DNA from 4 places in the Arthrobacter sp. BI5 genome. Region 1 is predicted to be linked to each of the others. Evidence: predicted binding sites of a transcription regulator. Region 1 holds the regulator's gene; each other region holds the start of a gene.
The links. Region 1 encodes LexA, which represses DNA repair genes until DNA is damaged. Its sites were predicted from a motif close to TCGAACANNTGTTCGA; they were not measured.

Region 1 (7,313 bases):
GCCCGGCCACTCCCCCATGCCCTCGGCCACAGTGCCGTGTTCCACGCCGGCTTCGAACAGGACCTGCAGTCCGACGCAGATTGCGAGCACGGGCCGGCCGCCAGCGACGCGGCGGCCGATCATGCGGACGGCGTCGACGGCCTTGAGCTCGTTCATGACAGTTTCGAACGCACCGACGCCGGGAACGACAAGCCCGTCCGCGTTGAGCACATCCTCGGGCTTGGAGCTGAGGATGACCTCGGCCCCGGCGCGTTCGAGGGCGCGGACGGCGGAGCGGACGTTGCCGGAACCGTAGTCGAGCACGGTAACGGTGGGCTTGCCCTCGGGCGAGACCGGCTTCCTGGCGGCGTCCGGGTTGATGATGGCCCCGTCCCGGAGCACCTTGCCGGTCACAGCGCACCCTTGGTGGAGGGGATGCCCTCGACCCGCGGGTCCGGCTCCACGGCGGCGCGCAGTGCACGGGCGAAGGCCTTGAACTGGGCCTCGACGATGTGGTGCGGGTCCCGGCCGGCAGTGACGTTCATGTGCAGGCAGATCCCGGCGTGCAGGGTGATGGCCTCGAAGACATGCCGGGTCAGGGATCCGGTGAAGTGTCCGCCGATGAGGTGGTACTCCTGACCGGCCGGTTCGCCGGCGTGCACCAGGTAGGGACGGCCGGAAACGTCGACGACGGCCTGGGCCAGCGCCTCGTCGAGCGGGACCGTGGCCTCGCCGAAGCGGCGGATGCCGGCCTTGTTGCCCAGCGCCGTGCGAAGGACCTCGCCGAAGGTGATGGCGACGTCTTCCACGGTGTGGTGGACGTCGATGTGGATGTCGCCGGTGGCCTTGACCGTCATGTCGATCAGGGAGTGCTTGCTCAGCGCGGTCAGCATGTGGTCGTAGAACGGCACGGAGGTGCTGATGTCCGAGACGCCGGTGCCGTCCAGGTTGATCTCGACCAGGACGGAGGATTCACTGGTGGTCCGCTCCAGGCGTGCGGTCCGGGCAGCGGCTGATCCGGTGTTGCTCATGTGGGGTGTCCTTTGGATGAGGCGGGCGCCCGGCGAACGGGGCGGTGTGCGTGGGTCCTGGCTTAAGTCTAGGCGGACTGCACTTCGTGGCCGGCCAGGATCCGTTCGAGGGCTTCCAGAAACGCTGTGGTTTCCGTCTCAGTTCCGGCGGTCACGCGCAGGTGGCCGGGGATGCCGACGTCGCGGATGAGCACGCCGGCGTCCAACAGCCCCTGCCAGGTCTCGTGCGGGTTCTCGAGGCCGCCGAAGAAGACGTAGTTCGAGTCGGAGGCGGCGGGCTTGAGGCCCATCCGGGTCAGCTCCGTCACGATCCGGTCGCGCTGGCGCTTGATGTCCTCGACGTCGGCCATCAGTGCCACCCGGTGGCGAAGGGCGGCCAGCGCCGTCGCCTGGGTGATGGCGGAGAGGTGGTACGGGAGCCGGACCAGGCGCAGCGCATCGGTGACCTCCGGGGCCGCTGCCATGTAGCCGAGCCGGGCCCCGGCCAGGGCGAAGGCCTTGCTCATGGTGCGCGAGACGATGAGCCGCTCGCGGCCGGGCAGCAGGGTCAGGGCGCTGGGCGTGCCGTCGTGGGCGAACTCGTGATAGGCCTCGTCGACGATCACGATGGTCTGGCTGGCTTCGCCGGCTTCGTAAACGGCCTCGACGACGTCGAGCCCCAGGCCGGTGCCGGTGGGGTTGTTCGGTGAGCAGAGGAAGACGACGTTGGGCTTCAGCTCCCGGACCTGGCGGGCTGCCGATTCCGCGCTGAGCCCGTAGTCCTCGGCGCGGACCCCGACGATGTATTCGGTGTCCGTGCCGGCGGCGAGCAGGGGGTACATCGAGTACGTGGGCGGGAAGCCGAGCGCGGTGCGGCCCGGGCCGCCGAAGGCCTGGAGGATTTGCTGCAGGACCTCGTTCGAACCGTTGGCTGCCCAGATGTTGCCGGCGTCCAGGCCGTGGCCGAGGTACTCGGCGAGGGCTTCGCGCAGTTCGGTGAACTCGCGGTCCGGGTATCGGTTCAGTCCCGCCGCGGCCTCCGTCACGGCCTCGGCGATGGCCGCGCGGACGTCGGCCGGGACGCCATGGGTGTTCTCGTTGACGTTCAGCAGGATGGGGACATCCAACTGGGGCGCACCGTAGGGGCGCAGTCCCCGCAGATTGGTCCGGAGGGGCAGTCGGTTGAGGCGCTCTAGCTGGTCAGTCACCTGCCCAGTTTAAGTGAGACCGGCCCCGGCCCCGAAACTGTGACCGTCCGGGGCCCTCCCGGGCGGCCGACGGCAGTCTTCCAGGGGTGGTCTATTTGGCGGGTACGTAGAGCTGCTGGCCGGGGATGACCCGCGCGGCTTCGAGGTTGTTCAGCTGCACGATGTCGGCAACAACGTCGCGGGGGTCCCGCTCCGGGGCGACTTCACCGGCGATGGCCCAGAGCGACTCCCCCGGCTGGACCGTCACGGTGACGGTCGGTGTGAGCGAGAGCTCCGCGGCCGAGTCGGCGGCCTTGGCCGGGGCGTTCAGGAACCCGGCCAGGGAGAGGACCAGGGCGGCCAACAGGATCAGCGGCAGGCCGAAGAAGACGAAGCGTCCTCGGCGGGTCAGCCTCAGCGGAGCCTGCCGGGAGGCAGCAGCGGGTGCCGCCTCCTGAGCGGGAGCGGAAACCGACGAACCGGAAATAGCGCTTACTGCTGACATGAGCTGAGCCCTCCTGGACTTATCTGTGCCGCCCGGCGTACTCCACGTACCTGCCGCCAACCGGCCGAACCATCGAACGCATTACCTTCGATCGCGAACCCTCGAACACGAAACTTCGAACACACCGCCGAATCCTAAGAACCGGCAAGGCCTCGAAACTTCGAACACATATTCGAACTTCGCTGTTTCTGTTTTAGCACTTATGAACGAACATTGTCGAGACTCGCTAGAACAAATGTTTGAAAAACCCTGGCGGCTGCCCTACTTTTGAATCACAGGACAACCACTTGGGTTGGTCAGCAACAGTTGATCAGCGGGGTCTGACATTGTTCGGACCGAACGGTCCCGGCAGCCACGGCAGCCGGGCGGAATGGAAAGGCATGGCGAACATGGCAGCACAAGCCGCCGGCGGGAGGGCCGCGCAGCGGAGCCCCCAGACCGGTCGGGCGCCGAAGAGCCTTACCGTCCGTCAGAAGAAGATCCTGGAGACCATCCAGCGTTCCGTGACAGACAACGGCTACCCGCCCTCCATGCGCGAGATCGGCGACACCGTCGGGCTGGCCAGCCTTTCCAGCGTCACCCACCAGCTCTCGCAGCTGGAAAAGCTCGGCTACCTGCGGCGTGACCCCAAACGTCCCCGCGCCATGGAAGTGCTGATGCCGCTGACCCTGGACGAGGGTGCCACCACGATCTCCGGCGTGGAGAAGTCCAGCGGCCTGCGCGCCGTCGGCGGCCAGGCAGTCGCGGAACTCGCCAGCGCCACGGACACCGCGATGGTCCCGTTTGTCGGCCGTATCGCCGCAGGCGGCCCGATCCTGGCAGACCAGGTGGTGGAGGACGTGATGCCGCTGCCGCGCCAGCTGGTGGGCCACGGTGAACTGTTTATGCTCCGGGTGGCCGGTGATTCGATGATCGACGCCGCCATCTGCGACGGCGACTGGGTCGTCGTCCGGCGCCAGAACGATGCCGTCAACGGCGACATCGTTGCCGCCCTGCTCGATGACGAGGCCACGGTCAAAACCTTCCGCCAGCGCGACGGCCACACCTGGCTGCTCCCGCAAAACACCCAGTACGAGCCGATCCTCGGCGACCATGCCGTCATTATGGGCAAGGTCGTCTCGGTGCTGCGCTCCCTGTAGTCTCCCGCGCCGGCTTCCCTGCCACACCCCTGCCAGCCAGATCCCACCGGCAGCTCGAAGGCCCCGTCCGCAGTTCCGGACGGGGCCTCCTTGCGTTCCCGCCCGGTTGTTGGCACCGCGACGGCGCGCGGGGCCGCCGCAGCCGCGGGAACCCGGCCCCGCCGGCCCCGGGGCGTGGAAGAACCGGGCGGGAACGCCAGCGCCGGCCTCGGGTACTCTCGTCGGCGCGGCCTCCGGCTACTTGGCGGGTTGCTGAGCCTGTACCTTTGCCGGGGTCGCCTTGCTGAGGCGCTCGAGGGCTGCCAGCGCCACCGACGGGTCGGTGGTGGGCCAGAACGGCGGCAGCGCGGCCCGCAGGAACGCGCCGTACCGTTCGGTGGACAGCCGGGAATCGAGGACCGCCACCACGCCCTTGTCCGACGTCGAGCGGATCAGCCGTCCGGCTCCCTGGGCGAGGCGGATCGCTGCGTGCGTCGCCGAGACGCTCATAAACCCGTTGCCACCGGACTGGGCCACCGCCCGGGAGCGGGCCGTCATCAGCGGATCATCGGGCCGCGGGAACGGGATCCGGTCGATCACCACGAGGCGGCAGGAGTTTCCGGGCACGTCGACGCCCTGCCAGAGCGACATGGTGCCGAAGAGGCAGGTGTCCGGCTCATCGGCGAACTGCTTCACCAGCGCGGTCATAGTCGATTCGCCCTGGCAGAGTATGCTCAGCCCCAGCCGGGGCCGCATCGCCTCGGCCGCCTCCTCGGCGGCGCGCCGCGACGAGAAGAGGCACAGGGCTCCGCCGCCGGAGGCGCGGATCAGCTTCTCAAGCTCGTCGAGGGCTTCCGGAGAGGTCCCCCGGCCCGGCTTGGGCAGGTGCTTGGCGACGTAAAGGATGCCTTGTTTGGGATATTCGAAGGGGGATCCGACGTCGACGCCGGTCCAGCTGGGTGCGCCGGGGCCCACCAAGCCGAGGCCTCCGGCTGCCGGTTCGAAGGCCGAACCGATGGCCAGGGTTGCCGAGGTGAGCACGACGGTGTGGTCGGCGAACAAACCTTCGCGCAGCCGCCCGGCAACGCTGAGCGGAGCAACGTTGATCAGGGCGGGCGCGGACTCATCCGGCTGCGAGTAGCCCTGTTGCGGGTCAAAGCTGCTGTTGCGGGAGAACCAGACCACTTCCCGGTTCTCCTTGGCGGCCAGGAGCCGTTCGCAGAGCTCCAGGATCACCATCAGCCGGGACCGCGCGAGCTGCCGGCCGCCGTCGGCGGTGTTGGCGCTGTCGCCCTTGGAGTCCGAGAGCGCGGCGCGGCAGGCGTCTCGCAGCTGGTCGACGCAGTCGAGTTGTTCGCTGTTCAAGCCGTTGGGCATGAGTCCGCTGGGAACCCCCTCGATGGCGAGTTCGAGGTTGGACGCAGCGTTGTTGAGCGCGTCCACGGTGATCCCGGTGTGTTTGCGGGCCCCGGAGGCGGCGGCGTGCACCATGGCCACGGACAGTTGGCCGGACACGGCACCGGTGACCCGGTCCTGGAGTTCGTGCGCCTCGTCGACCACCACTACGTCGTATTCGGGCAGCACGGCGAGGCCCTCGAAGGCGCTGACGGCCAGCATGGCGTGGTTGGTGACCACCACGTCGGCGTCGGCGGCGTTTTGCCGGGCCAGTTCGGAAAAGCATTCGGCGGCGAGCGGGCATTTCTGCGCGCCCAGGCACTCCATCGAGGTGACGGAGACCTGCCGCCAGGCGCGGTCGGTCACGCCCGGCATCAGCTCGTCGCGGTCCCCCGCCTGCGTCTCCTCGGCCCATTCGCGGAGCCGGACGACCTCCTTGCCGAGCTGCGAGGAGGGGCCGCCCATCGCGGCGGCGAAGTGCGGCACGGAGGTGTCCTCGCCGAGGGAGAACAGCTGGCCCTCGGACGGTTCCTCGGACGGGAAACCGCCTTCGAGTTTGTGGCGGCAGACATAGTTTGAGCGGCCCTTGACCAGCGCCACCTTCACCGGCCGCTCCAAGGCCGGGGTGATGGTCTTGAGCAACCGGGGCAGGTCCCTGCCGACAATCTGGGTCTGCAGTGCCAGGGTTGCGGTGGAGACCAGGGTGGGCTTGTCGCTGACCAGTGAATGCGCGATCAGCGGAATCAGGTAGGCCAGCGACTTGCCGGTGCCGGTGCCGGCCTGGACCAGCAGGTGGTCGCCGGTGTCGATCGCGCGCGCCACTTGCCGGGCCATTTCGTGCTGGCCGTTGCGGCTCTGGCCGCCCATCCCGGCGACCGCCCGGTCGAGCAGTTCAACTACGAACTGCTCGCCGGACGTGCCGTTTTTCGGCTTGCTTCTGGACGGGCTGCTCTTGGACGGGCCGCTCTCCGACGGCGCGGCCGCCCCCTCGGCCACCGCTGGTTCAGTCATTGCTGACGAAGGCATCCAGTTCGGCCGCGAGCCCCTCGCGCACCATCACCACGGCGCGGGTGCCGGTCTCCTCGTGGTCGAGGCTGATGATCTCGGCATCGGTCTCGTGCAGTTTGCTGAGCAGGTCCCCGCGGTTGTACGGAATCTTCAGTTCCAGCTTCACGCTGGGCCGCGGGATGCCCTCGCTGATGGCCTTGAGCAGCTCCGGGATGCCTTCCCCGGTGCGGGCGGAGACGACAACGTGGCGCGGTTCGCGCTGCTTGAGCCGTTCGATCACGAACGGGTCGGCGGCATCGGCCTTGTTCAGGACGATGATCTCCGGCACCTTGCGGGCGTCGACTTCGCTGAACACGGTGCGGACGGCCGCGATCTGGCCCTCCGGGTCGGGGTGCGAGACGTCGACGACGTGCAGGATCAGGTCTGAATCGGCAACCTCCTCCAGGGTGGAGCGGAACGCCTCCACCAGCTGGGTCGGCAGCGAACGGACGAAACCCACGGTGTCGGCGAGAGTGTAGCCCAGCCCGTCCGAGGTTTCAGCCTTGCGGACGGTCGGGTCCAGCGTGGCGAACAGGGCGTTCTCCACCAGGACACCGGCGTCGGTCAGACGGTTCAGCAGCGAGGACTTACCTGCGTTGGTGTAGCCGGCGATCGCCACCGACGGCACGGCGTTACGACGGCGGTTGGCCCGCTTGGTTTCCCGCGCCGGCTTCATCGCGGCAATTTCGCGCCGCAGCTTGGCCATCCGGGTGCGGATCCGGCGGCGGTCCAGCTCGATTTTGGTCTCACCGGGGCCGCGCGAACCCATGCCTGCTCCGGCGCCGCCCACCTGGCCACCGGCCTGCCGGGACATCGATTCACCCCAGCCGCGCAGGCGCGGGAGCAGATATTCAAGCTGCGCCAGTTCCACCTGGGCCTTGCCTTCGCGGCTCTTGGCGTGCTGGGCGAAGATGTCCAGGATCAGTGCCGTGCGGTCGATGACTTTGACCTTGACGATGTCTTCGAGGCCGCGCCGCTGGGACGGGGCAAGCTCGGCGTCGACCACCACGGTGTCGGCACCGGTCGACATCACGATGTCCTTGAGCTCCTGGGCCTTGCCGGAGCCCAGGAA
Region 2 (7,313 bases), 420 kb from region 1:
CCGGGAATTGCTGCCCCGCTGGCTTGAGGCGCTGCGCCCCGGGGCGTGGTTCGCGCTGCAGGTGCCAGGCAACTTCGACGCGCCCTCGCACACCCTTATGCGCGGGCTTGCCGCGTCGGACGAATGGTCCGGACGCCTTGCGGGCGTGCTGCGGCACGACGACGTGGTGGGCGGACCGGACGACTACCTTGAGTTGATGCTCGACGCCGGCTGCGACGCGGACGCCTGGGAGACGACCTACCTGCAGGTCCTGCCGGGGGCCAACCCGGTGCTGGAATGGGTCCGCGGGACCGGGCTCCGCCCGGTGCTTGCCGCGCTCACGGCGGAGGAGGGCGCCCGCTTCGAGGCCGACTACGCGCGGATCTTGAACGAGGCCTATCCGCCCGGCACCCACGGAACGGTGTTCCCGTTCCGGCGGGTCTTCGCGGTGGCCCGCAGACGGTGAAGGCTGCCCCGGCCGGCGCCGTCGACAAACCGCTGCGGCGGGGAAACCGAGGCACGAACGGGGCCGCGTTTACGGATATGACACGCCGTGTGACAACTCTTGCCATGTGATGGGGCTTACAATGACAAAGCGGTCTGGGGGCGGCCGCCCTCTGGTCCGTATCCTCGCCCTGTTCTAGCGATGGAGGTTCGGTGCTATTTAGCCTGATGCGGCGGCTGCTCGCCGCCCACAGGGGGACCGTCCTGGCCATCATCTGCCTGCAGCTCGTGCAGACCACCGCGAACCTCCTGCTCCCCACGCTTAACGCCGCCATCATCGACGACGGCATCGTCGCCGGCGACACGCCCGTGATCCTCCGTCTGGGCGGCGCGATGGCGGGGATCGCAGCCGTCCAGGTCGGTGCCGCCGTCGCCGCCGGCTATCTCGGCGCCGTCGTGGCCATGCGGGTGGGACGCGGGCTGCGCGAGGAACTGTTTGCCAAGGTCCAGACCTTTTCCTCGCAGGAGGTGGGCGCGTTCGGTGCCCCCAGCCTCGTCACCCGGGCCACCAATGACGTCGCGCAGGTCCAGAACCTCACCGTCCTCGTATTCACCATGCTCGTCACGGCCCCCGCCAGCTTCATCGGCGGCGTCGCCCTCGCAGTGCACCAGGACCTGGCGCTCTCCGGCATTGTGGTGGCCGTCATCCCGGTGCTGGCCGGGCTGATGCTGCTGATCGTGCGCAGGCTGATCCCGCTCTACCGGCGCGGCCAGGAACTTATCGACCGGATCAGCCGGGTGCTGCGGGAACAGATCATCGGCGCCAACGTCATCCGCGGCTTCGTCCGGCAGGACCATGAGATCCGCCGCTTCGACACCGCCAACCGTGACCTCACTCGCAACAACCTGGACTCCGCGCTGCTGGTGGCCGGCATGAACCCGGTGATCATGGTGGTGGTCAACCTGTCTTCGGTCGCCGTTGTCTGGTTCGGCGGCCACCGGATCGAAGCCGGACAGATGCGCCTCGGCGCCCTGACCGCGTTCATCGCCTACATCCTGCAGATCCTGATCGCCATCATGACGGCGATGTACGTCTTTACGACAGCCCCGCGCGCGGCGGCCTGCGCCGAGCGCATCCAGGCGGTCCTCGACACCGAGCCGTCCATCGGCTCTCCCGCGCCGGAGAACTGGCCGGACGCGGCAGCCGACTCAGCACCGGCCTCCGCGGCGAGCCCGGAGCCAGAAACTGAGCCGGAACCTGGGCCGCCGGTGGCCGATGGCACCGTCGAGTTCCGCGAGGTTGCCTTCGCCTACCCCGGGGCGGAAGCGCCGGTGCTGGCCGGGGTCAGCTTCACCGCCGTTCCCGGGACGACGACGGCGATCGTCGGCGCCACGGGCAGCGGCAAGAGCACCCTGCTGAACCTGCTGCCGCGCTTCCTTGACCCGACGGCAGGCAGCATCAGCATCGGCGGCCGCGGGATCCGCTCGCTGCCGCTGGCGTCGCTGCGCCGAATGATGGCGCTGGTGCCGCAGCACTCCTACCTCTTCTCCGGCACCCTCGCCCAGAACCTGCGGATGGGCGGGCCGGCGGCGGACGAGGCGCAGCTGTGGCAGGCGCTGGAAACCGCCCAGGCCGCGGACTTCGTCCGGGACCTCCCCGGCGGCCTCGACGCCCCGGTCAGCCAGGGCGGCACCAACTTTTCCGGCGGCCAGCGCCAGCGCCTGTGCATTGCCCGCGCCTTGCTCCGGCCGGCCCCCGTCTACCTGTTCGACGACAGTTTCTCCGCCCTCGACTACGGCACCGACATCCGTCTCCGCGCTGCGCTGGAGCCGCTCCTGCGGACGGCCACCGTGCTGATCGTGGCCGAACGACTCTCCACCATCGAGGACGCGGACCTGATCCTCGTGCTCGAGGACGGCCGTCTGGTGGCGCAGGGCACCCATCACGGGCTGCTGGAGTCATCCCGGACCTACCAGGAGATCGCCGCCTCCCAGCTGGTCCTCGAGGAAACCCTGTGAGCGCCGGCACCCCGGTGCGGGCCGGAACGCCCGCGGCCAAATGGCGGACCGCCGGCCGGCTGCTGGGGCTGCTGAAGCCGGTACGCCTTCGCATGGCCGGCGTCATCGCCGCGACGTGCTGTTTTGCGGCACTGAACGTGGCGGCGCCCAAATACCTCGGCGACGCCACCGACGTCGTGGTCCGCGGCGTGGTCGGCGGAGTCTTCGACGAGAAGCGGCTTGGCCGGCTGCTGCTCGCGGTGGCACTGATGTACCTTGGCGCCTCGCTCTTCAGCTGGATCCAGGGTGCCCTGACGGCAACGGCGGTGCAGCGGCTGAGCTACGGTCTCCGTTCATCCGTGGAACACAAGCTGCACCTGCTGCCCTCCAGCCATTTCGACGACCAGCACCGCGGCGACGTGCTCAGCCGGGCCACCAACGACGTCGACAACGTCTCGCAGTCGCTCAACCAGCTGCTCAACCAGCTGATCATGTCGGTGTTGATGCTCTCCGGGGCCCTGGCCATGATGTTTTGGCTGTCGCCGCTGCTGGCGTTGATCGCTCTCGCCTCGGTTCCCGTCTCCACCCTGATCACGGTGGCCGTGGCGCGCAAATCGCAGGCGCACTTCACCGCGCAGTGGGGCAGCACCGGCGAACTGCACGCGCACCTGGAGGAGTTCTTCACCGGGCACGAGGTCGTGAAGGCCTTCGGCCGGCAGGACGCTGCGGCGGCCACCTTCAGGCAGAGCAATGACCGGCTCTTCCGGTCCGCCTCCAGCGCGCAGTACCTGTCCGGCGTCGTGCAGCCCCTGATGATCTTCGTCTCCAACCTCAACTACATCGCGGTTGCCGTGATCGGAGCGCTGCAGGTGGCCGCCGGCACCATGACGGTCGGCGGTATCCAGGCCTTCATCCAGTTCAGCCGGCTCTTCAGCCAGCCGATGGGCCAGATCGGCGGCATGCTCACCCTGATGCAGTCCTGCGTGGCCTCGGCCGAACGCGTCTTCGCACTGCTGGACGCCCCGGAAATACCCGCGGACCCGGCTGGGCCGGCCGCCGGCGCCGCCCGGGCCGCAGCCCTGCGCGCCGCCGACGGCGGGGACGCCCCGCCGTCCGGGAGGGTCACCTTCGAAAACGCCACATTTGGCTATACGCCGGGTTCCCCGGTGGTCCGGGGCTTGTCCTTCGCCGTCGAGCCGGGCCAGACCGTCGCGATCGTGGGGCACACCGGGGCGGGCAAGACCACGGTGGTCAACCTCCTGATGCGGTTCTACGAGCTCGATTCGGGCCGGATCACGGTGGACGGCGCGGACATCGCCGAACTGCCCTGTGACGTGCTGCGGTCCGCCTTCGGCACCGTGCTGCAGGACGCGTGGCTGTTCACCGGCAGCATCCGGGACAACATCGAGTACGGCCGGCCCGGCGCCAGCGACGAGGAGATTCTCGCCGCCGCGCAGGCGAGCCACGTGGACCAGTTCGTCCGCGCCCTGCCGGCCGGCTACGCCACCATGCTCGGCAACGACGGCGATTCCCTCAGCCGCGGCCAGCGGCAGCTGATCTCGATTGCCCGGGCGGAGCTGTCCGGCCGCAGCATCCTGATCCTCGATGAGGCGACCAGCTCGGTGGACAGCCGCACGGAGGTGCAGATCCGGCAGGCCATGGCGCGGCTCCGGCAGGGCCGGACCAGCTTCGTGATTGCCCACCGCTTGTCCACCGTCCGGGACGCTGATCTAATTCTGGTCATGGACCACGGACGGATAGTTGAACAGGGGAACCACCAGGACCTGATAGCGGGGGGCGGACTGTACAGCTCGCTGTACCGCGCCCAGTTCGCCGGCAGCGAACGGGCCGGGGATGTCCTGGAGCCGGAACTGTGAGTTCCGGCGAGCGGACGGCGGGCCGATTCCCCGGCAGCTGGAAGCCCAATGCCGGCAGTTCGGTGCCGCTCTTCGAGCAGCTCAGGCTGAACATCATCGAGCAAGCCAACAACGGCTCCCTGGCCCCCGGCACCCGGCTCCCGGCCGTGCGCAGCCTGGCGGGCGAACTTGGCGTGGCACCGCACACCGTGGCGCGCGCCTACAAGGAACTTGAGGCCGCCGGCGTCGTGGCGACGCAGGGCAGGAACGGCACGGTTGTCTGTGCCCGCGACGAGGCCTGGGGGTCGCTCACGGCCGCCGCGGCGGAGTTCGCGGCGGCGGCTAAAGCCCAGGGTGCCAGCTTCGCCGAGGCCGTTCAGCTGTTGGCCGCCGCGTACGACCGGCACTAGCGCATCTTCTACTAGCACAACCTCCGCCCGAATAGATATTCGAAGAAGTTTTCGATTAGCATTGGAGGCGTGCCTAAAGCCTTAGCTGAAGAACCCGCCGTCGATGTCCAGTCCGCTGCCGCACCGGTGAAGTCCGGGAAAGCGGCCAGCCCGCAGCCGTCCAGCCCGGCGTCGGCGGGTGCGGAACTGGCCCGCCCCGACTTGTCCCGCCTCGTCGTCAAGGGCGCACGCGAGCACAACCTGCGCAACGTCGACCTCGACCTGCCGCGCGACGCGATGATCGTCTTCACCGGCCTCTCCGGCTCCGGCAAGTCCTCGCTCGCCTTCGACACCATTTTCGCCGAGGGCCAGCGGCGCTACGTGGAATCACTCTCCGCGTACGCGCGCCAGTTCCTGGGCCAGGTGGACAAGCCCGACGTCGACTTCATCGAGGGGCTCTCCCCGGCGGTGTCGATCGACCAGAAGTCCACGAGCAAGAACCCGCGTTCCACTGTGGGCACGATCACCGAGATCTACGACTACATGCGCCTGCTCTGGGCCCGGGTGGGGCGCCCGCATTGCCCCGTCTGCGGCGAGCCGGTCACCAAGCAGACCCCGCAGCAGATCGTCGACCAGCTTCTGGAACTGCCCGAGGGCACCCGGTTCCAGGTCCTGGCGCCCGTGGTCCGCGGCCGCAAGGGCGAGTTTGTTGAACTGTTCAAGGAGCTCACCGCGAAGGGCTACTCCCGGGCCCGGGTGGACGACAAACTGATCCAGCTCAGCGATCCGCCCAAGCTGGGCAAGCAGTTCAAGCACACCATTGAAGTGGTGGTGGACCGCCTGGTCGTGAAGGAGGGCATCAGCCAGCGCCTCACCGACTCGGTGGAAACCGCGCTGGGCCTGGCCGAGGGCCGGGTGCTGGCCGAATTCGTTGACCTTGACGCCGACGATCCGGAACGGATCCGCGCCTTCTCCGAGCACCTCGCCTGCCCCAACGAGCACCCCCTCGCCATCGATGAGATCGAACCCCGCTCGTTCTCCTTCAACAACCCGTTCGGCGCTTGCTCCGCCTGCAGCGGTATCGGCACCAAGCTGGAGGTCGACGAGGAACTCCTGATCCCCAACCCGGAGCTCTCCCTCTCCGAGGGGGCCATCGCGCCGTGGTCTCTCGGTACCGCCACCACCGAGTACTGGAACCGGCTCCTTGGCGGCCTGGCCAAGGAAATCGGCTTCAAGATGACCACGCCGTGGGAGAAGCTCTCCACCGAGGCCCGGCAGACCGTGCTGCACGGCAAGGACCACAAGGTCGTGGTGCAATACCGCAACCGCTTCGGCCGGGAACGCAAGTACAGCACCGGCTTCGAAGGCGTCGTCCAGTACGTGCACCGCAAGCACACGGAAACGGATTCCGACTCGGCGCGGGACCGCTACGAGGAGTACATGCGCCAGGTCCCGTGCCCGGCCTGCAACGGCGCCCGGCTGAACCCGGCGTCGCTCTCGGTCCTGATCAACGGCAAGTCGATCGCCGAGGTCGCCGCGCTGCCCATGCGCGAGTGCGCGCACTTCCTGGACACCCTGGTCCTCAGCGGCCGCGAGGCCCAGATCGCGCACCAGGTCCTCAAGGAGATCCAGGCCCGCCTGACCTTCCTGCTCGACGTCGGCCTCGAGTACCTGAACCTGGAGCGGCCCTCCGGCACGCTGTCCGGCGGCGAGGCGCAGCGCATCCGCCTCGCCACCCAGATCGGTTCCGGCCTGGTCGGCGTGCTGTACGTCCTCGACGAGCCGTCCATCGGGCTGCACCAGCGCGACAACCGCCGCCTGATCGAAACCCTCACCCGGCTCCGGGACCTGGGCAACACCCTGATCGTGGTCGAACACGACGAGGACACCATCCACGAGGCAGACTGGGTGGTGGACATCGGACCGGGCGCCGGCGAGCACGGCGGCATGGTCGTCCACTCCGGCTCCTACCAGGACCTGTTGAAAAACACCGAGTCCCTGACCGGCGACTACCTCTCCGGGCGGAAGTCCATCGAGGTGCCGAAGAAGCGGCGCAAGTACGACAAGAAGCGCGAGCTCAAGGTCGTCGGCGCCAAGGAAAACAACCTGCTCAACGTGGACGCCGCCTTCCCGCTGGGCCTGTTCACGGCCGTCACCGGCGTCAGCGGTTCCGGCAAGTCCACCCTGGTCAACGAGATTCTCTACAAGGTGCTCGCCAACAAGCTCAACGGCGCCAAGCAGGTCGCCGGGCGGCACAAGACGGTCCAAGGCCTCGAGCACCTGGACAAGGTGGTGCACGTTGACCAGAGCCCCATCGGCCGCACCCCGCGGTCCAACCCGGCCACCTACACGGGCGTGTTCGACCACATCCGGAAGCTGTTCGCGGAGACCAACGAGGCTAAGGTCCGGGGCTACCAGCCGGGCCGGTTCTCCTTCAACGTCAAGGGCGGACGCTGCGAGGCCTGCTCCGGCGACGGCACGCTGAAGATCGAGATGAACTTCCTGCCGGACGTCTACGTCCCGTGCGAGGTGTGCCACGGCGCCCGCTACAACCGCGAGACGCTTGAGGTGCACTACAAGGGCAAAACCATCGCGGACGTGCTGAACATGCCGATCGAGGAGGGCGCCGAGTTCTTCGCCGCGTTCT
Region 3 (7,313 bases), 690 kb from region 1:
ATGATGCCGCCCTTGGGGTGGAACACCGGCAGGCCGGAGCCCAGCTCGTCCGGGAAGGAGAAGAGGTCCAGCTCGGCCCCGAGCTTGCGGTGGTCGCGGCGCTCGGCCTCGGCGATCCGCTCCTGGTAGGCCTTGAGGGCTTCCTTGGTGGGCCAGGCGGTGCCGTAGATGCGCTGCAACTGCTTGTTCTTCTCGCTGCCGCGCCAGTAGGCCGCCGAGGAGCGGGTCAGGGCGAAGGCGTTGGAGATCAGCTTGGTGTTGGGCAGGTGCGGACCACGGCACAGGTCGCACCAGAGGACGGTGCCTTCCTTGCGCTCCACGTTGTCGTAGATGCTCAGCTCGCCGCCGCCCACCTCAACGCTGGAGCCGTCCGCGTCGGAACCGGCGCCCTTGAGCCCGATCAGTTCCAGCTTGTACGGCTCGTCCTTCATGGCCTGGCGCGCCTCGTCCTCGGAGACCACCCGGCGGACGAACTTCTGGTTCTGGTTGATGATCTTTTGCATCATCTTTTCCAGCTGGCGCAGGTCTTCCGGGGTGAACGGCTCCTCGACGTCGAAGTCGAAGTAGAAACCGTCGGTGATGTACGGGCCGATGCCGAGCTTGGCGTCGGGGCGCAGCTGCTGCACGGCCTGGGCCATCACGTGGGCGGTGGAGTGGCGCAGCACGTTCAGGCCGTCCGGTGAGCCGATGGTGACGCCTTCAATCGTGGCACCCTCGGGCAGCGGCTGGTCCAGGTCTTTCAGCTCGCCGTTGACGCGGGCCACCACGACGTCGCGGCGCTCAAAAAAGAGTTCCGCGCCGGTGGTCCCGGTAGTCACCTTGGTCTCTTCGCCGTCGACGAGAAGGGTGATCTGCTGGGCATCTGACACGGGTGTCTCCTATTCAAAGTTAAGGCTTCGTAGCTTGTGGCGTACGGGGACCACAGCCAGCCTCATCCATGCTATCGGGTTCCGGAGAGGCCAACCAACGCAACCCGCCGCCGCGCAGCCGCCCCTTTGCTGCCGTTCAGCCACCGTTTTGTCGCCGTTTTGCCGGCGTTCAGCCGGAGAACCCGGTGATGGCCAGGGTCCGGCGGATCCCGTCCAGCGGACCCGGGACCGGAAGCTCCGGCCCGGCCGGGGCGGGGGCTGCAGCTTCGCCGGCGGCCGCCCCGGCAGCAGCCGCCGTCCCGGCGGCGGGCGCGGGGAAAGGCAGCGTCCCGGTGCGGCTGAGGTCCCAGGCCATCGAGGCGCTGATGCTGATGCCCCGCGGGCCGGTCCGCCGGGTGGTTCCGCGGATCAGCAGCAGCCTGGTACCGAACAGCAGCGGCCCGGACTGTTCCTGGGCCTCATGGAAGAAGACCGAGTCCACGCAGCCGGTGCCGTCATCGATGCTGATGAACACCACCCGGCGGCCGCCGCGCATCGGCGGTGTCTGGGTAGCCACCCGCACCCCGGCGACCAGCACTTCGGTGCCGTTGCGCAGTCCCAGCAGCTTGTCCGCCGTCGTGACCCCCAGCCGCTCCAGCAGGGGCCGGTGGCTGGCCATCAGGTGCCCGCTGACGTCCAGAGCCATCAGGTCCAGTTCAGCGCGGACGGTTTCCACAAGGGTGGGGGCCGGCAGCCCGCCCTTGAGGTTTTTGAGCTCGACGTCGCCCAGCGGCAAGGCCAGCTGTCCCTCGATGACCTCGGCACCCTTGCGCTGCGGCCTGGCCTGCAACTGCTGCAGGTGCTGGACCAGGTCGGCCCGGTTGGCGGTCCCTCCGGAGGCCCGGTGCAGCGAATCGAAGGCGCCCAGTTGGGCGAGCCGCTGGATGCTCGGCTTGCTGAGCCGGGCGCGGGCCCGGAGGTCCGCGAGCGAGTCGTAGGGCTGGCCGGCGACGATCCGCTTCAGCTCGGCGCCGGAGAGCCCGAAGATCCCGTTGACGCTCAGCCGGATGCCCAGCTTGCCCCGGTCCGGGCCGGTCTCCACGCGTTCCACCCGGTACTCGGCCTGGCTGCGGTTGATGTCCAGCGGCAGGATGGGGATCCCCAGCCGCCGGGCCTCGGCCACCAGCAGCCGCTTGGGGTACATGCCGGGGTCGTGTTCCCAGAGTCCGGCCAGGAAGGCTTCGGGGTGGTGGGTCTTGAGCCAGGCCGACTGGTACGTGGGCACGGCGAAGGCGGCACCGTGGGCCTTGCAGAAGCCGAAGCTGCCGAAGGCCTTCAGGGTTCCCCAAACCTTGTCCACCACCCCGGGCGTGTAGTTCCGGGCCTTGGCCTCGCGGCGGAAGAATTCCTCCACCTTGCCTTCCAGTACCTCGTTGCCGAGGGCACGCCGGAATTCGTCGGCCCGGGCCAGCCCGCAACCGGTCATCACGTCGAAGGTCTTGAGGATCTGCTCGTGGAAGACGGTGACGCCGTGGGTCTCCTGGAGTACCGGTTTGAGGTCCGGGTGCGGGTAGACCTCCGGCGCGAAGCCGTGCCGGTGTTCTAGGAAGGGCCGGACCATGTCCGACTTCATCGGCCCGGGCCGGAACAGCGAGATGTCGATGATGAGGTCGTTGAATTCCCGGGGCGCCAGCTTGCCGATCAGTTCCCGCTGGCCCGGGGACTCGATCTGGAAGCAGCCCAGGGTGTGGGTGCTGCGGATCAGCTCATAGGTGGGTTCGTCGTCGAGCGGGACGGCATTAAGGTCGATCGTCCCGTCCGCGGCGATGTAGTCCGGTCCGGAGCCGTCCGGACCTCCAGGGTGCCGGCCGGCCGCCACCACCTCGGCCTTGGACGGATGCAGCCGGATCACCTCGCGGACGGCGAAGGCCATGGCGCTTTGCATGCGCACGCCCAGGACGTCGAGTTTGAGCATGCCCATCGGATCCATGTCGTGCTTGTCGAACTGGCTCATCGGCAGGCCCAGGCCGCTGGGCTGCACGGGGGTGCGGTCCAGCAGGGTCGCATCGCCCAGGATGACCCCGCAGGGGTGCATCGAGATGTGGCGCGGCAGCCGGTCCAGCCGCTCGGTCAGGTCCACCAGCAGGTCCAGCTGCTGGTTTTCGGTGAAGTCCCGCTGCTCCACCCGGCCGGCGAACTCCTTCAACTCGGGTTTCTCCACCAGGGCCTCGCGGAAGTTCCGGGCTGAAAACCGCCACAGCTGCTTGGCGATCTCGTCGATGTCGCCGCCGTCCATGCCCAGGGCCAGGCCGGCGTCGCGGACCGCGCCGCGGGCCCGATAGCCGTTCTGCATGCTCATCAGGGTGACGCGTTCGGAGCCGAAGCGCTCAAAAATCTTCCGGTAGACGTTGTGCCGTTCGGCGCTTTCGACGTCGATGTCGATGTCCGGCAGGGTGGCCCGGTCCCGGGAGAGGAAGCGTTCGAAGATCAGGTCGTGCTGCAAGGGGTTGACCTGGCTGACATCGATCAGGTAATTGACCAGGCTGGAGGCGCCCGAGCCGCGGGCGGCCGCCCGGACCCCCATGTCCAGGATCATCCGGGACACCTCGGCGACGGTGAGGAAATAGGAGGCGAAACCCAGGCTGTCGATGATCCGCAGTTCGTGCTCCAGCCGGGCGCGCAGTTCTTCGGCGGGCTTCCCGCTGATCCCGGGGAAGCGCCGGTTGATGCCGGCCTCGCAGCGCTGCGTGAGCTCCACCAGCGGGTCCCCCGCGATCCCGATCACCGCGGCTTCCGGCACCACCGGCTGCTTCCAGCCCATGTCCGCGACCGGGTCCATCCGGCAGCGGTCCGCGAGCGCCTCGGTGTGTGCCAGCAGGCTTTTGAGGTCCGCGGCGCCGTAGCCGGCGGCGTGCATGATTTCCTGGCCTAGCCGCTGCATCTGCGCGGCGGATTTCAGCCAGCCCTGCCCGTTGGGTTGCAGCAGCGGTGCGGCTGAGAGCTCCGGCAGGGATTTCAGCGTCCGGGCAGAGTCCAGCACATCCGCCGTCGCGGCCCCGTCCTCGGCGCAATACCGCACGGCGTTGCTCAGCACTGCGGGGACTGCGTGTTCGGCGGCAAGTTTGAGCATCCGCACCGCGTGGGCCGTGCTCAGCGGTTCGCCGGGCGGGCTGAGCTGGGAGACGACCTCGGCGGCCAGGGTCCCGGCCGGCATGGCGTCCAGCCAGCGTTTGAAGAGCGTGCGGGGGCGGAGGTAACGCCGGCCGCCCATGGACCGGCCGACGTCGGAGTCCGGGCCGATCAGCACGGTCAGGACCGGTTCCAGGGTCTGGGGATCGAGGGCGCGGGAGGCCAGTTCCGCCCTGGTCACGGCGACTGGCACCGTTCCGCCGGCCTTGCCCGTGGTGCGGGCGTGGGCATCGGAGACCAGCCGGCAGAGCGCCCGGTAGCCGGCGCCGCGGTTCTGCCCGTGAGCCAGCACCACGACGCGCCCGCCGAGCTGGGTGCGGTGGTCGCCGTCGTCGTCAAAGACCGCCAGGTCCACCCCCACGACCGGGTCCAGCCCGGCCGCCATGCAGGCCAACAGGTGCTTGACCGTGCCGTAAAGCCCGTCGCGGTCCGTGCAGGCGAGCGCCGTGGCCCCGTCCGCGGCGGCGGCAGCGGCCAGTTCCTCCGGCCAGGACACCCCGTAGTGGGCGCTGAACGCCGTGGATACGTGCAGATGGGTAAAGCTCATGCCGATTCAGGCTTCCGGAGGGGGTGCAGGGCGTCATGGATCCGCAACAGCCGCCAGCGGCCGCTGACCAGATGCCGGCTCAGGTCAAGGGTGAGTGTCCGCTCAGGGTTGCGTTCGTCCCGGACCTGGACCCGCCAGATCTCGTGGTCCACCAGCCCGGCGCCGCCGCCCAGCGGCGCCCGCTGTTCCTCGGCCCACCACTGGCGCCGTTCAAACCAGCGGAGCGGTTCTGCGCAGACGTCGTAGTGCCGCCCGGCCCAGTCCAGGGACTGCGGCTGGCCTTCCGGGGCGCAGGCGACGTCCACCGACTCGCTGAACATCCCCATGCTGCCTCCCGTACGCGCTGATCCGAACCAAGGACCTTGTGCTTCTTGAAGGAAGGTTCCTGGTGGATATTCGAATATATCTTCGAACAATTCAAGTCTACGCCGGGCCCGGGACAAAACCTAGATGGGGGTGGACGGACGCAGGCACAGGTAGCAGGATTGAGCTATGAGCTCCCACAGCGCACTCCTGAAGCACGTAAGCATCGCCGCCAAGGATTCAACCTTGGTGGCGAAGTTCGATATAGACGGGAATATTCCGAGTTCCGGTGCCTACGTGGTGGGCCTCGTGGCGGCCACTCCGGACCACTCGCACCAGCGCCGGATGGAAATCGAGTTCATGAACGGCGAGGCCGTGTCCTTTTTCTGCTTCAGCCATGACGGCACGGAGGAGAACTTTGACCTCAAGGGTGTGGAGCACTCCGGCAACACCATCACCGGTAACTTTCCACTCAGCACTGTAATGGGGTTGACCAAGGGCCATCTGATGACGGCATACAGCGACTGCGAGGGCCGGGACTACCAGGCCAATGTGCCGGTCGAAGAGTCGCTCTAGCGGATTAGCTGTGAAGCCCAGCCCTAGCTGGTGGCCTTGTACACATCCAACTCGAGCCTGATGAACGCGTCGATCATGGCCTTGTAGGTCTGTTCGACGATGTCGGTGTCGATGTCCTTCTGCTCCGCCGTCGCCTTGACGTGCTCCAGGACCCGCTCCACACGGCCGGGAGCGCGGACCTCGGCGCTGTCCGCCTTGAGCGTTCCGGCGATGCGGATCAGCCGTTCACGGCGGCCGATCAGCGCGACAATCTGCTCATCCACCTCGTCGACGGCCACCCGCACGGCGGCGAGCTGTTCCTTGTCGGCCTGGGCGTCTTTGGCGTCACGGTGATGTGTGGACATGTCCATGACAGTATCGAAAGATGCAACCACGAGTCGACTTCATCTCCTTGGGTGTCCGCAGTGTTGACGCCTCGCGCCGCTTCTACGTTCAGGGCCTCGGCTGGCCGGTCCACCGCGAGGTTCCCGGCGAGGTCATCTTCCTGCAGGCCAACCACGGCCTCATCCTCTCGCTCTGGGACGCCGGGCAGATGCAGGCCGAGGCGGCCACTGACGCCCCCGCCGGCGTTCCCTGCATTACGCTCAGCCACAACGTGGGCAGCGCCGACGCGGTGGACGCGGTCATGGGGCAGGCGGAGGCCGCCGGGGCCGCCGTCGTGGCCGCGCCCAAGACCCAACCCTGGGGCGGGTACACCGGCTACTTCGCCGATCCGGACGGCTTCCGCTGGGAGGTCGCCTTCAACCCCACCTGGACGGTCGACGCCGGCGGCAAGGTCACGGTCTAGGCAGACGCTTTCCCTCGGGTCACGCTCCGCGCGCTTCCCCTAGAAGAGGCTGCCGACCGGTTCGATCAGCTCCGGGGAATCGTTCCTGACATTCCCGACGGCGGTGCCGACGGCGTCGATCCGCCAGCCCTCGGCGACGTCGTGCGCGCCTGCCCGGACCAGCCCCACGAGGGCGGCAGCGTCGTCGGCCTGCGGGTCCAGCCAGGTCTCCATGGTCCTGCGGTCCATCGGGAGCGGGACGCGGTCGTGCAGGGCCGTCAGTTCCGCCAGCATGCCGTCCGCGTAGCCCTCCGGCGGCGAGTCGGTGGTGAGGATCGACGTCGAGAGCAGCCAGCGCTCCGGGTCCCCCTCGGCCTTGGACGGGTCCTTCCACCATTCGTAGAGCCCCGCAAAGACCACCGGGCTGCCGTCCTTCGGGTGCACGTAGTACGGCTGCTTGCCGCGGCCCTCGCCCTTCCACTCGTAGTAGCCGTCCGCCGGCACGGCGCAGCGCCGGGCGCGGGTAGCCTTGCGGAAGGCCGGCTTCTCCAGCACGCTCTCGCTGCGCGCGTTGATCATTTTCGAGCCGATGCCGGGGTCCTTGGCCCAGGATGGCACCAGTCCCCAGCGGGCAACGTGAAGCTGCCGCACGGGCTCGCCATCCACCAGCCGCTCCAGCAGGATCGGCACGTCGGCGGTCGGCGCGACGTTCCAAGAGGGCGGAATCACGATCTCTTCTTCCAGTTCGGCATCGAACTCGGCCAGCAGGTCCCCGACGGCCCGGGCCATCACGTAGCGTCCACACATGGCACCAGCATGCCACCGGAGGCCGTCCACCGGGAATAGCGCCAGGAGGCAGCGGCAGGGAATAGCGCCGATGAGCAGGGCCATTAAACAGCCCCGCGCCCCGGGACCCTGCGGGAATAGCGGGCTTCGGGTTACGGTTATTGACAGTGACGTACGACTTATATCGGCAACCGGCGCTGCCACCCATCACCGTCAACCAGCGCCGTCAACCAGCTTTGAGGAGACCTTCGTGGATTTCACCCCCGATTCCGGCACCATCACCATGTTCTCGACCACC
Region 4 (7,313 bases), 380 kb from region 1:
CCAGCGGCACACGGGGTGCCAGCAGCCGGAGCCTCAATAGTAAGCATGGTGACCTCTTTTGGGTATCGTGCCGGTGCCGGCCGCCCGATCCTGTGGGGGACTGGTCAGGCGGCCTTGACCACGGGCAGTTCGTCCCAGTGGGTCGTGTAGCGCGGGGACAGCATGTCGCGCTTCATCGTCCAGTCAGGGCCGCCGCGGATCCCTGCGGACCCCAGGCCGATGGAACCCTTGCCGTACTTGCGGCTGACCTCCTCCAGCAGCGGGCCGATGCCCCGTTCCTCGTGCGGGTTCTCAAACACGGCCAGCGGAGCCTGGTTGGCTGTCGGACGCAGGTCCGTGACCATGACGCCGGCCCGCGCGTAGTTGACGCCGTCGACGATCCGGGGGAGCAGGGCGCAGGCGGCTTTGGCCAGCAGCAGCGGGTCCGCGGTAGGCATTGGCAGCGAAACGCACGCCGAGGGGTGCGAGCTGTCCCGCGGGTTGTAGTGGGATGTGGCGGCGAAAGCCGTCAGGACTTTGGCCTGCAGGCCGTGCCGGGCGAGCCGGGCGCTGGCCTGCTGCGCGTAGATCCCGAGGACCTGGCGCATCGCGGCCGCAGTGCTGATGGGGGTGGCGAAGGACCGGCTGAAAATCAGCTGGTCGCGGCCGACGCGTTCCTCTTCGAGCGGGATGCACGGCGTGCCCCGCAATTCCAGGACCGTGCGCATCAGCACCACCGAGAAGCGGTCCCTGATGGTGACCGGGTCCGCCCGGGCCAGGTCAAGCACGCTCCGGATCCCCAGCCCGTTCAGGCGTTTGGTCAGCCGCGTGGAGACGCCCCAGAGCTCGATGACGGACAGGCCGGCCATCAGTTGCTCCTGGCGCTCGGCGGGAACGGCGTCCCAGTGGCAGACGCCGTCGAACGCCGGGTTGTGCTTGGCCCACTTGTTCGCCAACTTTGCCAGGGTCTTGGTGCCGGCGATCCCGACGCACACCGGAACGCCGACATTCCGGCGGACCGACGTCTTCATGGCCTGCCCGAGCCGCAGCAATTCTCCCGGGCTGCCGCGGACGCCAAGGAACGCTTCGTCGATGCTGTAGACCTCCAGCCACGCCGAATACCGGCCCAGGAGTTCCATCACCCGGGCGCTGATGTCCCCGTAGAGCTCGTAGTTGCTGGACCTGGCCACCAGCCCCCATTCCCTGGCCCGCGGGGCAAGTTTGAACCAGGGCTCGCCGAGGGGGATGCCCAGGGCCTTCGCTTCCGGCGAGCGGGTGACGGCGCAGCCGTCGTTGTTGGACAGCACCACCACCGGCCTGCCCTCCAGCGAGGGATCGAACGCCCGTTCGGCGCTGGCGTAAAAGCAGTTCACGTCCACGAGGGCAATACTGCCGCCGGGCCGCGGCTCGGACCCGGGCCTAGACATGGTGCAGGCACCGGGTGGCGACGCCCCAGATGACGAGGTCGGAGAGGGCCGGTACCCGGATGTCCGGATAGCGCGGGTTATCTGCCTGCAGGACCACCCCGGACGCGGTGACCCGGAGGCGCTTGACGGTGAGCTCGCCGTCGAGGACGGCGACGACGACGCACCCGTCGCGCGGCTCGAGCGCCCGGTTGACGATCAACTCATCCCCGTCGCTGATGCCGGCGCCCTCCATGGAGTCCCCTGAGACCCTGACGACGTAGGTGCTGGTGATGTCCTTGATCAGGTGCTCGTTGAGGTCGATTCGGCCGTCAAAATAGTCCTGCGCCGGCGACGGATAGCCGGCAGCGACGGGCACCGGCGAGATGAGGACCGACAGGAGGGAAGAGCCCGCATCTATCACGCGGGGCCCGATGATTACGCCCACAACACACCCTTTTTCGAATATATGTTCGAATTAAAGTGTAGCGCCCGGGGCTGACATTTGACCTCCTCATGAGGTTTCATTCGATGCAGGATGCGTTCGAGCCGGGAGGGATTCAAAGGGTCGGATTCGCCCGCAGGACGCTGACTAAGCCATGTCGTAACCCATAACCGGCAAATGGTGGACACCGACGGGACAGCGGCAGCAGCTTCCCAGTGCCACGGCTGGTGTAGGTGTGGCCGCCTGCGGCAGCACGTCAGCAGGCAGCGTGGAATTCAGTCGTGCGTCGGCTCGCCGGTGACCCGGTGATCGGCGTGGTTGATGGTTTCGCGGATCAGCCGGATGAGGTGTCCGTCGTGGAGGGAATAGATGACGTGTCGGCCGTCTTTGCGGGTGTCCACGAGTCCGCTGAGGCGGAGTTTGGCCAGGTGCTGGCTGGTCACTGTCCGCGGCACCCCGGCGGCGGCGGTGAGCTCGGTGACGGTTTTGGGTCCGTCGGCGAGCTGCCAGAGCAGGTGCAGGCGGGTCGGTTCGGCGAGCATTCGCAACGTGCCGGCGGCAGTCTCCAACAGCTGCGGTCCCGGGGTGACTGGGTGGGCCAGGGACGGAGCGTCAGGGGCGTGATCCGGCGCGCTGTCGGGTTGACTGCTCAACGCTCTGCTCCTTCTCCGCTGGTTCCTTGGCTGCTGCGGCGTGGTGCCGGGGCCAGGACACGAATGCACCTGCACTGCCTATCATCGCAATAATTGTCAGCGCCATGGCAGCCCAGCCCAAACCGGCCATGGCCCCAACCCATCCGGCCAGCGGATACGTCACGATGTAACAGGCGTGGGAGAGGGAGAACTGGGCCGTGAACACGTACGGCCGGGTCTCTTCGGTAGACGCATCCCGCAGCAGCCGTGAAGAAGGGGTGAGGATGGTGGAGTTCGCGGCGCCCAGCAGGAACCATAGACCCAGCAGCAGCCACCAGCCCGACCCTGGGGCACCCAGCAAGGTCAGTGCCGCCGTAGCGGCCAGGACCAGCGGAATGGCGGCGGCGCCGGAGAGCATCACGGCACGGTCCCCGAACCGGTCCAGGACCCGTGGCGCAGACAGGGCCACGATCATCGACCCGACCCCGAAGCAGGCCAACGCCAGCGCCAGGTCGGTGTCCGGCCGGTGCAGGACATCCCGCACGTAGACCACTGTGTTGACCAGCACCAGCGCCGTCGGGGCAGCGACCACGAGGTTCAGCGCCAGCAGGGACCGCAGTCGACGGTTCCGCCAGAAAATCCTGGCTCCCAGGGTGGTCCGGTGCCATAGCGAAGTCTGCGGCGCCGCGGAGGCGGAGACCCGCGGCAGGACGGTGATGGCGACCATGAGCGCCGAAAAGAGGAACCCGGCGACGGTCCCGAGGAAGAGATTGTTGTAGCTGAGTGCGGTCAGCAGCAGTGCAGCAACGGCCGGGCTGACCAGGGCTTCCATGTCGTAAGCCAGCCGGGACAGCGACAGTGCCCGGGTGTAGTCCTTTTCCTGGGTCAGGATGGTGGGGATCAGGGACTGGAACGCCGGGGTGAACGTCGCGGACGCACTCTGCAGCAGGAAGATCACGATGTAGATCTGCCAAACGTCGGTAATGAACGGAAGGCATAGGGCCATCGCGGCCCGGATCAGGTCCGCCCCGATTAGGACCCGTTTCTTTGGCCATCGCGCGGCCAGGGCGTTGATCACCGGAGCCAGGCCCACATAGGCCAGCATCTTGATCGTCAGTGCGGTGCCAAGCACCGCTCCGGCGTTGGTACCGGCCAGGTCGTAGGCCAGGAGCCCCAGCGCGACGGTGAGCAGCCCGGTGCCGATCAAGGCCACGATCTGGGCTGCGAACAGCCGTCGGTACGGCACGTTCTTCAGAACTGACAACATCAGCGAAACCCCTCAAGTGCATACGTGCATGGTTATGCACTTATGCTAGTCGATGGGAGCGCATGTGCCGCGTTCAACCGGCCCCGGTTGGCAGCCGCGGCGGGCTCCGCTGCGGCTACGCGAAAGCGGTGACGCCGAGACCGGAGCCGGCATCCACATTTACCTGTGGAAGCTTCTCGAAGGCGGGCTTGCCCAGCCAGTATCCCTGGAACAGCCGGATGCCCGTACCCTTCAGTTCCAGGAACTCCGCCTCGGTCTCGATGCCTTCTGCGAGCACCGTGATGTTGAGCTCCCGGGCGATATCGACGATGCCGGCGACGACGGCCTGGCGGGCCGGGCTGGTGTCGATCCCGCGGATGAGCTTCATGTCAATCTTCATCAGGTCCGGCTGGAAATCGACAAGGAGGCCCAGACCCGCATGACCGGCGCCGAAGTCGTCGATGGCGGTGGTAAAACCATGCTTGCGGTATTCGGTGATGATGTTCGTAAGGTGGGCGGTATCCGAGACCTCCTCATTTTCCGTGAACTCGAACATGATCGACGAGGTCGGAAAACTGCACCGGCTGGCTGCGAGCAGTGTCGCGCGTAGGCAGGCGGCCGGTTCGTAAACCGCGTTCGGCATGAAGTTGATCGACAACATCAACTCCTCACCCGCCGGAAACAGCCGCGATGCCAGCTCGATTGCCTTGACGCGGCAGTCCTGGTCGAAACGGTACTTCTGCTCCGGCGACACCTTTGACAAAACTTCGTAAGCGCCCTCGCCTGACAAGCCCCTGACCAGCGCCTCGTAGCCCCACACGCGGCCGGCAACGGCGTCATAGATCGGCTGGAAGGCCATGCTGAAATCGAAGTCAAGTTTTGAAGATGTGGTGCAGCCGTCACAGGCCATGTGGGAGTCCCCTCTCGTGGTTTAGGACTACCGTAGGACACGAGTGCCGCCGTCGAGGGTCCGAACACAACTGGTTGTTGGCCGTGTCGCGAACCTTCGACGCGAGTGAAGTGCTTGGCACCTTTCCCGCCGGATCAGGCTCCGCGTCCTAGCGCTGAGCGTTTAGGGTGCCTCCGGCCGAACGGTATCGATCCAGTAGCGCCGCTTGCCGTTGCGGGTGTCCTCGTAGACGCCGCCGTTCTTTTCGATGGTCGCCCGGGATCCGGCGTTGTCCTCATCGCAGGTGAGGAGGACCCGGGGGATTCCCAGCTCCCGCGCCAGCGGCAGGGCGTCAGCCAGCGCTTTCGCCGCATGGCCGCGGCGCCTGGCGGAGGGTCGCACGCTGTAGCCGATGTGGCCGCCCTCATTGAGCAGGAAGTCGTTCAGCTCGTGCCGGATGGCAAGTGAGCCCAGGAACGTGCCACCCTCCACGATCCACAAATACGTGCAGGGCACGTAACCCGGTCTCCGCGGGGTCTCCGGTAGAGCGTCCTTGAGTAGGACATCGACAAAACGACGGAACGACCCGGCGTCCCGGAGTTCTTCCAGAGGCCAGTCCTCCGCGCCCCCGCCGTCCCGGCGCGCGCCCTCAAATTCGGCGGAACCTTCCAGCCAGGAGGAGTGGAAGCTGACGTCAGGCAGAGTGAGGCGGGGCATCCCAGGATCGTATCCCAGGGGCGGGGGCCCGACTATTCAAACCGCGACGGGTCGCCCATACCGTGGCGGACAACCTCGGCGACACCGCTGGAGAAGTCAACGACCGTCGTCGGCTCCGCCCCGCAGTCGCCGGAATCGATCACGGCGTCCACCACGTGATCCAGCCGCTCCTTGATTTCCCAGCCCTGGGTCAGGGGCTCTTCCTCGTCCGGGAGCAGCAGCGTGCTGGAGAGCAGCGGCTCGCCGAGTTCGGCCAGCAGAGCCTGGACCACCTTGTTGTCCGGGATTCGCACGCCGACGGTCTTCTTCTTGGGGTGCAGCAACCGCTTCGGCACCTCCTTGGTGGCCGGCAGGATGAACGTGTAGCTGCCCGGCGTCACGGCCTTGATGCTGCGGAAAACGTCGTTGTCGATCTGGACAAACTGCCCCAGCTGGGCGAAGTCCTTGCAGACCAGCGTGAAGTGGTGCTTGTCATCGAGGTGCCGGATGGCGCGGATCCGGTCCAGCGCGTCCCGGTTCCCCAGCTGTGCGCCCAGCGCGTAGCAGGAGTCGGTCGGATAGGCGATCAGGCCGCCGGACTTCACCATGTCCACCACCTGGGTGATGGATCGCGGCTGGGGGTTGTCGGGGTGCACATCGAAATATCTCGCCATGGCACGAGCTTACGCCCGACGCCGGTCGTCCCGCCGCTAGGCCTGCTGCCCGTGATGCTGCTCGTCGTGGTGGATCCGTTCGTCCAGCTGCCGCAGCGGTTCGCCGCTGCCGCTCCACTGCGTGGCGATGATCTCCGCGGCGATGGACACCGCCGTCTCCTCCGGGGTCCGGGCGCCGAGGTCCAGGCCCACGGGGCTGTGCAGCCGGGACAGTTCGGTCCCGCCCAGTCCCGCCTCGCCCAGCCGCCGGAGCCGGTCCTGGTGGGTGCGCCGCGACCCCATGGCACCGATAAAGGCGACCGGGCCGCCGCGCAGGGCCACCTCGAGCAGAGGAATGTCGAACTTCGGATCATGCGTGAGGACGCAGATGACGGTCCGTTCGTCGACCAGCCCCCGGTCTTGCTGCCCGGCCAAGTAGCGGTGCGGCCACTCGTTGATCACCTCGGCAGCCTCGGGAAACCTGGCCGGAGTGGCGAAGACGGCACGGGCGTCGCAGACGCTCACCCGGTACCCCAGGAACGTGCCGAGCCGGGCGAGCGCCGCGGCGAAGTCGATGGCCCCGAAAACGAGCATCCGTGGCGGCGGGGCGTAGCTGGTGAAGAAGATCCGCATCCCGCTGTCCAGCCGCTCGCCGTCCGGGCCGTAGCTCAGGATGCCGGTCCGGCCCGCGGCTAGATAACCCTGGCAGTCGTCGCCCACGGCGAGGTTTGCGCGCTCCGAGCCCAGGTTTCCCTCGAAGCCGTCCGTCCGCACCACCAAATGCCGCCCCAGCCAGGTGCTGTCCGGGTGCTCGATGACTGTGGCCACCCCCACCCGCTTTTCGTCCTCGATGTCCTGCCGCACGCCGTCGAGCTCCGCGAAGCGCTGCGCCGAGACCGGCTCAACGAAGATGTCGATGATGCCGCCGCAGGTGAGGCCGACGGCGAACGCGTCGTCGTCGCTGATCCCGTACCGCACCAGCACGGGGACCCCGTCGTCCCGGACCTGGCTGGCCAGTTCGAACACCGCGCCCTCGACGCAGCCGCCGGACACCGACCCGACGGCGGCGCCGCCGGCCGTGACCAGCATGGACGCGCCCGGAAGCCGCGGGGCGGACTTGAACGTGTCCACCACCGTCGCCAGCCCCGCGGTTCTGCCCTGCCGCCAGTCCGGCATGATGGCTGCCAGCACGTCCCGCATGGAGTGCTCCTAAAGCCGTCCGCAGAGCCGGAGCATCCGGAACGCCGACCGGCGTCCGGCCCAGTAAGCCAGGCAGGCGACCGCCGCGAGCAGGCCGAGGGCCTTGCCGGGGCTGGAGAGCTGGTCGGCGGCGATGCCCTTGGCGAGGCTGAAGGCGTCCAAGCTGCCCG

Region 2: uvrA (excinuclease ABC subunit UvrA) is a predicted target of LexA. The motif match lies at 4,715-4,730, and genes of this name have one in related genera.
Region 3: AC1MED_RS10040 (DUF6504 family protein) is a predicted target of LexA. The motif match lies at 4,981-4,996, and genes of this name have one in related genera.
Region 4: AC1MED_RS08645 (LexA family protein) is a predicted target of LexA. The motif match lies at 1,844-1,859, and genes of this name have one in related genera.

The regions. Positions count from the first base shown of each region.
Region 1 covers NZ_CM155264.1:1,524,812-1,532,124, reverse strand. Annotated here, with positions in the region: gene hisH (imidazole glycerol phosphate synthase subunit HisH) at 1-393, opposite strand, end outside; gene hisB (imidazoleglycerol-phosphate dehydratase HisB) at 390-1,010, opposite strand; gene AC1MED_RS06945 (histidinol-phosphate transaminase) at 1,079-2,197, opposite strand; gene AC1MED_RS06940 (LysM peptidoglycan-binding domain-containing protein) at 2,289-2,681, opposite strand; gene lexA (transcriptional repressor LexA) at 3,071-3,820, shown strand; gene AC1MED_RS06930 (ATP-dependent DNA helicase) at 4,058-6,205, opposite strand; gene hflX (GTPase HflX) at 6,198-7,313, opposite strand, start outside.
Region 2 covers NZ_CM155264.1:1,949,257-1,956,569, forward strand. Annotated here, with positions in the region: gene AC1MED_RS08840 (trans-aconitate 2-methyltransferase) at 1-445, shown strand, start outside; gene AC1MED_RS08845 (ABC transporter ATP-binding protein) at 652-2,442, shown strand; gene AC1MED_RS08850 (ABC transporter ATP-binding protein) at 2,535-4,298, shown strand; gene AC1MED_RS08855 (GntR family transcriptional regulator) at 4,295-4,687, shown strand; gene uvrA (excinuclease ABC subunit UvrA) at 4,874-7,313, shown strand, end outside.
Region 3 covers NZ_CM155264.1:2,215,526-2,222,838, forward strand. Annotated here, with positions in the region: gene thrS (threonine--tRNA ligase) at 1-869, opposite strand, end outside; gene AC1MED_RS10035 (DNA polymerase III subunit alpha) at 1,039-4,584, opposite strand; gene AC1MED_RS10040 (DUF6504 family protein) at 4,581-4,910, opposite strand; gene AC1MED_RS10045 (hypothetical protein) at 5,077-5,463, shown strand; gene AC1MED_RS10050 (chorismate mutase) at 5,487-5,813, opposite strand; gene AC1MED_RS10055 (VOC family protein) at 5,828-6,250, shown strand; gene AC1MED_RS10060 (SOS response-associated peptidase) at 6,290-7,018, opposite strand; gene AC1MED_RS10065 (mycoredoxin) at 7,266-7,313, shown strand, end outside.
Region 4 covers NZ_CM155264.1:1,901,528-1,908,840, forward strand. Annotated here, with positions in the region: gene AC1MED_RS08640 (Y-family DNA polymerase) at 105-1,406, opposite strand; gene AC1MED_RS08645 (LexA family protein) at 1,399-1,830, opposite strand; gene AC1MED_RS08650 (ArsR/SmtB family transcription factor) at 2,103-2,480, opposite strand; gene AC1MED_RS08655 (MFS transporter) at 2,440-3,726, opposite strand; gene AC1MED_RS08660 (EAL domain-containing protein) at 3,842-4,615, opposite strand; gene AC1MED_RS08665 (GNAT family N-acetyltransferase) at 4,778-5,311, opposite strand; gene AC1MED_RS08670 (L-threonylcarbamoyladenylate synthase) at 5,344-5,964, opposite strand; gene AC1MED_RS08675 (XdhC family protein) at 6,001-7,143, opposite strand; gene AC1MED_RS08680 (SRPBCC family protein) at 7,153-7,313, opposite strand, start outside.